Regions from separate parts of the Companilactobacillus allii genome, predicted to be linked through region 2. Evidence: predicted binding sites of a transcription regulator. Region 2 holds the regulator's gene; the other holds the start of a gene.

Region 1 (4,226 bases), 1.0 Mb from region 2:
GATTCGTGAGTTGGTAATAGATAGCTTTAACTATATGGGAATTAAAATCAACAAAGAAACAAATGAAAATGGTAAAGGAATCCGTAAGATAAGTACTGACGACTCAACGGTTGATGTATTAGTTGTGCCAACGGACGAAGAATTAATGATAGTTAGAGATGTTGTAAGATTAACAAAATAATATTAAAGACTGGTATTTACGAAAGTGAATGCCGGCCTTTTTATTATCAATTATCAATAATTAAATTATATATTTATCACTTTTTAGCGTAATTTCTAAGAAAGCCTTTACATTTGTAAGCAAACTAGCTATATTAAAGTTGTAGAGAGTAACAATTCAAAACGGAGGTTGTAAATATGACAAGAAAAGCTTATATGATTGGTACTGGTATTGGTAACTTGGCTGCAGGTCTTTATTTAATTCGTGATGGTGGTTTCAAAGGAGACCAAATTACCATGATGGGACTAGAAACCCATGGTGCAAACGATGGTGATACTGTTGAATCGTTTGAAGATGAATATGGTAATCAAGCTTTATCTAACAATAAAGGATTCTTGGCCAAAGGTGGTCGTATGCTTAATGAAGAGACATATGAAAACCTTTGGGATCTATTACGTTCTGTTCCATCATTGGATAACCCTGGTCAAACAGTCACAGATGATATTCTTAACTTTGATCACGCACATCCAACACATGACGTTGGTCGTTTGATGGATTATGACGGACCTCGTATAAAGAATAATAAAGATAATTACAGACATATGCAATTTAATAATAAAGACAGAGCATTGTTGTCTAAGTTAATGATGACGCCTGAAAAAGACGAACAGTCTTTGAATAATATTAGTATTGCGGAATACTTTGCTAGCACACCACATTTTTTTACAACAAACTTCTGGTACATGTGGCAAACAACTTTCGCATTCAAACGTGCAAGTTCAGCTATGGAATTGCGTCGTTATATGAATCGTATGATTCTTGAGTTTAGCCGTATCAATACTTTGGAAGGTGTAACAAGATCACCTTATAATCAATACGAAAGTATCATTGTTCCAATGCGCAAATATCTAGAAGATCGCGGAGTAACCTTCATTAATAATCGTAAGGTAACTGATTTCGAGTTTAAAGATACACCGCTTCAAGATGATATTATTGTTACTGGTTTGAAGTATGAAGAAGTTGATAATGATAATAAAGAAGGGCACATTGATATTGATGAGAACGATTTAGTCTTTGATACTAATGGTTCAATCACTGACAGTTCATCAATTGGTGACTACAACACACCTGTTACTGAGAATATGGAGTACGCCCCAAGTGCAATGCTTTGGAAGAAGGCTGCTGAGAAGTTCTATTCATTGGGTAATCCTGATAAGTTCTTTGATGATCGTACTCAAAGTGAGTGGATGAGTTTTACTATTACTACAAACAATCACTATTTGTTGAATCAAATCACACGTATCACTCAACAAGAACCAGGTAATGCCTTGAATACATGGATAAATAGTACACCATTGATGTCACTAGTTATTCACCATCAACCACACTTTAAGGCACAAAAACCTAATGAGTCAGTATTCTGGGGATATTTCATGTATCCACGTAGAAATGGTGATTATGTTCAAAAACCAGTTATCGAAATGACGGGTGAAGAAATGCTCCAAGAACTATTAGGTCAATTGGCTGCAGTTGATCCAAGTAAGGATAATATTAAGGATCATACAGAAGAGATCATGGATAGTATTGTGAACGTTATTCCAGTTCATATGCCATATGCAAGTGCGTTATTCAATCAAAGAGCTGTAGGTGATCGTCCTGATGTAGTTCCAAAGCACAGTAAGAACTTAGCATTCATCAGTCAATTCTGTGAACAACCATTTGATATGGTATTTACAGAACAATATTCATTTAGAGCAGCACAAAGAGCAGTGTATACATTCTTAGGAATTCCTCTAACAGAAATGACACAAATGCATCACTATGAAAAGGATCCAAAGGTTATGGCACGTGCTGTTAAGACAATGTTTAGATAAAATAGAATAATTATGTTTTTGATAGTAATTTAAAAATTCTGGTTAAAGATTAAATTCTTTAGCCAGAATTTTTTTGCTTTGATATATCACAAATTGTAAAGTCGAGTAATTTATATTTTTGTGCTTTTGTGAAGTAAGTTATCAAGACTGATCAGTGTGCAAGTAGTATCTATTGACTTTATTTTCACAAAGTTCACATGACTTTTTATGAAAGACAAACTTGTTTTATATGTAAGCGTTTACATGAATAGATGTTGATATATCAACACATAATACCGAAAAAATGTACATTTTGAAAATAATTATGATTTTTAGCTGAAAACCATTGCCATATTTTCAAACAATGCTAAGATAGAACGTGAAATAGATAACGTGAATTAATTAACAAAATATGTTTCTGTCTTGGAGGTATTTTAAATGTTAAAGAGTTCTAATAAAGATACAAAACAAAATGATGTAGGTCCAGTTATTAATGAAATGGTTGTAAAAGCCCAAAAGGCTTTGAACATTATGGACAGTTATACACAAGAACAAGTTGATCACATCGTTCATCATATGGCGATTGCTGGATTGAATGCCAGTTTGAAGTTGGCAAAGTTGGCACATGAAGAAACTGGTCGTGGTGTTACAGAGGACAAAGTTATCAAGAATATGTTCGCAACTGAGGAGATCTGGCACTCGATCAAGCGTGATAAGACTGTTGGTATCATTGAAGATGACAAGGAACATCGTTTGATAAAGGTTGCCGAACCACTAGGTGTATTAGCGGGTGTAACACCTGTAACAAATCCTACTTCTACAACAATGTTCAAATCATTAATTGCCTTAAAAACACGCAATCCAATTATATTTGGATTCCATCCACAAGCTCAAAAATCATCAGTTGCCGCAGCAAAAGTAATGCTAGAAGCTGCAGTAGATGCGGGTGCACCAGAGAATGTGATCCAATGGATCGATAAGCCAAGTATTGAAGCTACTTCAGCATTGATGAATCATCCAGATGTTGCTAGTGTACTTGCTACTGGGGGACCTGGTATGGTCAAGGCTGCTTATTCAACGGGTAAACCAGCACTTGGTGTTGGTCCTGGTAATGGTCCAGCATATATTGAAAAGACAGCAAATATAAAACGTGCAGTAAATGATATCGTATTATCCAAGACATTTGATAATGGTATGGTTTGTGCTTCAGAGAATAGTGCCATTGTTGATCAAGATATTTATAACGAAGTTAAGGAACAATTAGAAAAGAACAAAGTTTACTTTATTAAAAAGGCTGATCATAAAGCATTGGCAGACGCAATGTTCAGACCAGAAGGCGGTGTCAAAGGACCTATAGCTGGTAAATCAGCAGTTGAGATTGCTAAATTGGCTGGTATAAAAGTTCCAGATGATACTAAAGTTATTGGTGTTGAAATCACAGGAATTGGACCAAGTGAGCCATTGTCAGCTGAGAAACTTTCACCTGTTTTATCTGTATTCAAGTCTAAGGATCACAAGGACGCTTTTGATAAAGCCGACAAATTATTACACTTTGGAGGATTAGGTCATACGGTTGCCATTCATACTATGGATGAAGATCTAGCCACTGAATTTGGTGTCAAGATGAAGGCTAGTCGTGTGCTAGTTAACACACCTGCTGCCATTGGTGGTATCGGTAATTTGTATAATGAAATGATTCCTTCATTGACATTGGGTACAGGATCATGGGGGAAGAATTCAGTTTCACATAACGTTTCATCATTTGATTTGCTTAATATTAAGACAATCGCAAGACGGAGAAACAATATGCAATGGATTAAACAACCTCGTGTTTACTTTGAAAAAACTTCAGTACGTTATCTAGAAGATCTAGAAGGAATGAGTCGTGCCTTTATTGTTTGTGACCCAGTTATGGTTCAATTGGGATATGTTAATACAATTGTTGATGAATTGAAGCGTAGCAAGACAAATGTTGAATATTCAATGTTTTCAGATGTTGACTCTAAAGTTACTACTGACATGGTTCAACGTGGTGTTACACAAATGAAATTATTTAAACCAGATACGATCATTGCACTTGGTGGTGGCACAACAATGGATGCCGCAAAAGATATGTGGCTATTTTATGAACACCCAGATGTTGACTTATTTGGTGCTAAGCAAGGATTCATTGATATTAGAAAGCGTACATACAAATTCCCTAAGCCTGAAAA
Region 2 (4,226 bases):
ATCAATGAAATGAACATTGTACCGATATTTTGCATGACTGTAATGGCACCTTTATTATGATAAAAGACCTGTCCCAAAATGATACCTAGAACTAATCCAATAATAATTTGCCATCCTAAACTAAGCCGAAAAAATTTTTGCTTTTGCACTTTAATGCCCCCTTAAAACCTGGTTATTATTATAGCAGTTTTTTTCTTAAATTTAATCATATTAGAGAAATATTAATATATTTTCAGAAATTTATTAAAATAAAAATTTAAATCTTCAGAAATATCCGTTAATAAATTATGCCCAGCATCATTTAAAATCAATTCTTGAATATTGTTGTGTGAGTTCAATAGCCGCAGTTGTTCTTGATAACCGACTATGTAATCATTTTTACCTAACAAAATCGTAGTTTTAGACTGTAAGCCAGATAATGTAAGCGGTAATTCATCTTCAAATGAAAACTGATATTTCTTTTCACTTTTAATCTTATCCCAAAATGGTCGATTATATTTTGCCAAACCTGGTATGACAGTTGCTTGATAAGTCTCCCAAGCATCTTGGTTGATCACAACATTCCCTTTAACAAAATCCTGATATTTATCAGCGTTCTTGCCAATTTTGACATCTTCTAAAAAGATGTTTTTATGAACGGACACTTTCCTATCTGCTTTGTTTGCATGAATCACCGGACAAGTAATAAATGCGGCTTTAATTTGGTCTGGAATTTTTGCTAAGAGTCCAAGACAAATATATCCACCATAAGAGTGACCAATAATCGCTACCTTTTTCTCACCCGATATTTGCTTAATAAATTCTATTACTAATTCCAAAACGTCATCAGAAGAATTAACTTCATGAACATCCTGTGAATCTCCTAATCCAGGTAAGTCCAAATATATTCTTTGATAATTTTTGTTTTTAAACAGTGGTTCGTATACTACTTCAAGACTAGTAGAATCCAGACTCATCCCGTGGAAGAAATAAATTGGCTTGCCGGATCCATAAATCTTGTAGTTTAGGTTTGTATTTTTTATTTTAATTTGCATGTTAAATATTTTACCGCAAAGTTGATTTTAGACAAAAAAAAGCACCCCACATTGTGAGATGTTTTCTCTATTCTTCGCCTGATTCAGAAGCAATAATGTTCAAATCACCATCTAATGTCCATGAATCAACTGTTGCAGGTACGATCAAATGCACACCTTTATTCAAATCATAATCTTTGCCATCAACAGTAATCTTACCTTCACCACTAATAACAGAGATCAATGTGTACTTGCCAATATTATGTCTCAAAGTAACTGGCTCTTTGATTTCCCAACGATATACAGCAAAATATGGTGAAACTGGAGGCTGTACAAATGTAGTGAATGTATTCTTTCCTTCAGTCTTTGTTACGATATCTAGCTTTGGATCAACGTGTGGAACTGTAATTGTATCTTCAGATTGTTTAATGTGTAGTTCACGTTTCTTACCAGTACTCTTTTCAACACGATCATAATCATACAAACGATATGTTGTATCACTACTTTGTTGTGTCTCTAGTGCCATAATTCCTTTATTCAAGGCATGAACTGTACCACTAGGCACAAAATAGAAATCACCGGTTTTAACTGGTACTTTTCTTAATAAATGATCCCAATCACCTGATTCAATCATTGTATCTAGTTCTTCTTTGTTCTTTGCATTATGTCCATAAATTAAATATGAACCTGGTTCAGCATCAATGATGTACCAGCATTCTGTCTTACCTAATTCATGTTCATGTTCCCATGCATAATCATTGTCTGGATGTACTTGAACTGACAAACTAGCTTCAGCATCCAAGATCTTTGTAAGCAAAGGAAAGACCTTACCTTTTGGATTACCAAATAATTCACTATGGTTATTCCATAGATCATCAACGAACTCACCAGAGAACTCACCGTTCTCTACGAGGGATCTACCATGTGGATGTCCAGAAATAGCCCAACATTCACCAATATCACCATCAGGTATCTTGTAGCCAAACTTTGTTTCAAGCTTTCTACCACCCCAAATTTTATTATGAAAAACAGGTTTCAAAAATAATGGTTCACTCATGCAAATATCCTCCCAAAAAATTATTCTTTATCTTCGTTCTCTTGTTCTAATGACTTGTCACGATCTAAGAAAAATATCAATGTTTGTAATTCATTAGCCAAATCAACGTAATGTACACGAATTGAATTAGGCACATTGATAATAACCGGCGTGAAATTCAAGATTCCTTTAACACCAGCATCAGCTAGCAAATCTGCTGTTGTTTGGGCAGCATTAGAAGATACTGTCAAAATACAGACATCGATCTGTTGAACATTGAGTTGTTCCTTTAGTTCATTAACATGATAAACAGGAACACCGCTCTTAACAGTTCCAACGATTGATTCATCAATGTCAAATGCTGCGGCAATTCGAACATTATTAGTTCTCGAGAAGTTATAATTCAACAAGGCATTCCCTAAATTACCAACTCCGACCAAGGCAACGTTTGTTCTCTTGTCTTGATTCAAAAGTTTCTTAAAGAAAGCTACCAAATTATTAACATCGTAGCCGTATCCTCTCTTGCCAAGTGCACCAAGATATGAGAAGTCACGTCTTATAGTTGCACTGTCAATTTTTACTCCTTCAGACAATTCGCCTGAGGATATTTTCTTGGTACCTTCGTCCTTTAAGAACTGAAAGTATCGATAATATATTGGTAAACGTTTTATCGTTGCGTTTGGTACTGTTGTTTTTGTCATATTATCCCACCATGTGTTCATCGTTTCACTAACTATTATAGTAAATAAAAATGGATGAAAACGCAACATCTTACGACATAAAAGGCAGAAATTTCTAATTAATGATAAAATTGTGAATATATAAAGGAGTTTATACCGTGATTTTATTACAAGCCCAGAGCATAACTAAGAATTTTGGAACAAAAAAACTTTTTTCTAATGTTAGCTTCGAGATTCAAGATAACAGTAGAATAGGCCTAGTTGGTCGAAATGGTGTAGGTAAATCTACCCTACTCAAAATAATTTCTGACCAAGAAAATTATAACAGTGGGAATATTGCGCTGAAAAAAAATACTAATATCGGCTATTTGGCACAGGATTCAGGCCTCGATAGTGACAATATTATTTTTGATGAAATGGAAAAAGTCTTCGACTACTTAAAAGTCCAAGAAAAACAAATGCACCAATTAGAGAATAAATTGGCAGATAACACCGTTGACGACTATGACCAAATCCTAAAACAATACGATCAACTTCAAAACACTTTCCGTCAGGAAAATGGTTACGGATATCAATCAGAAATAAGAAGTGTCCTCAAAGGATTCGGATTTGAAGAAGATGTGTGGAAAGAACGTATCTCTACTTTATCCGGTGGTGAAAGATCTCGTCTTGCCATGGCCAAAATGCTACTAGAACATCATGATATCTTGTTACTAGATGAACCAACAAACCATTTGGATATTGATACTGTTGAATGGCTTGAAGGTTATCTAAAAGGTTATCGTGGTGCACTAGTGATTATTTCGCATGATCAATATTTCTTGGATAAGGTAGTAACTGAAATTGTAGAGATCAATCATCATTCTTCAACACATTATTCAGGTAATTACACCTTCTATCTAAAAGAAAAGAAGAAGAATCAAGACGTTGAGTGGAAACACTACGAAGAACAACAAGCCGAAATCAAAAAGACTGAGGAATATATTCAAAAGAATATCGTGCGTGCGTCAACGACCAAAATGGCTCAAAGTCGTCGCAAGAAGCTAGAAAAAATGGACATAATGGATCGTCCTGACTCTGATCAAGGCTCTGTTCATTTCTCATTTCAGATTGATAAGGAAAGTGGTAACGATGTTTTATTGATCAAAGATGCTGCTATTGGTTATGATGCTGATCAAATCATGTCAGAACCAATTAACCTAGATGTTAAAAAAGGTGAACGTGTTGGTATTATTGGACCTAATGGTATCGGTAAATCCACCCTTTTGAAGTCTATCTTAGGACAGATTCCTATGATCAAAGGTGAGTTTCAATTTGGTGCTAATGTTCAAGTTGGATACTATGATCAGAACCTAACTAACTTGGATCCAAAAAAAGACGTGCTACACGAAATTTGGGATAGATATCCTAGACTAGATGAACAAGTCATAAGAAATGTCCTTGGATCTTTTCTTTTTAGTGGTGATGATGTATTAAAACCAGTTTCTGGATTATCTG

Evidence for each region. Region 2 encodes Rex, which represses fermentation and respiration genes when NADH is low (regulators of the CRP and FNR family bind a similar motif). Its sites were predicted from a motif close to TTGTGAANTANTTCACAA; they were not measured.
Region 1: a site for Rex is predicted at 2,405-2,422, ahead of adhE (bifunctional acetaldehyde-CoA/alcohol dehydrogenase). Genes of this name have one in related genera too.

The regions. Positions count from the first base shown of each region.
Region 1 covers NZ_CP019323.1:1,521,260-1,525,485, forward strand. Annotated here, with positions in the region: gene BTM29_RS07370 (acetate/propionate family kinase) at 1-181, shown strand, start outside; gene BTM29_RS07375 (oleate hydratase) at 358-2,034, shown strand; gene adhE (bifunctional acetaldehyde-CoA/alcohol dehydrogenase) at 2,452-4,226, shown strand, end outside.
Region 2 covers NZ_CP019323.1:50,269-54,494, forward strand. Annotated here, with positions in the region: gene BTM29_RS00240 (cation:dicarboxylate symporter family transporter) at 1-149, opposite strand, end outside; gene BTM29_RS00245 (alpha/beta fold hydrolase) at 222-1,034, opposite strand; gene manA (mannose-6-phosphate isomerase, class I) at 1,102-2,070, opposite strand; gene BTM29_RS00255 (redox-sensing transcriptional repressor Rex) at 2,091-2,750, opposite strand; gene BTM29_RS00260 (ABC-F family ATP-binding cassette domain-containing protein) at 2,888-4,226, shown strand, end outside.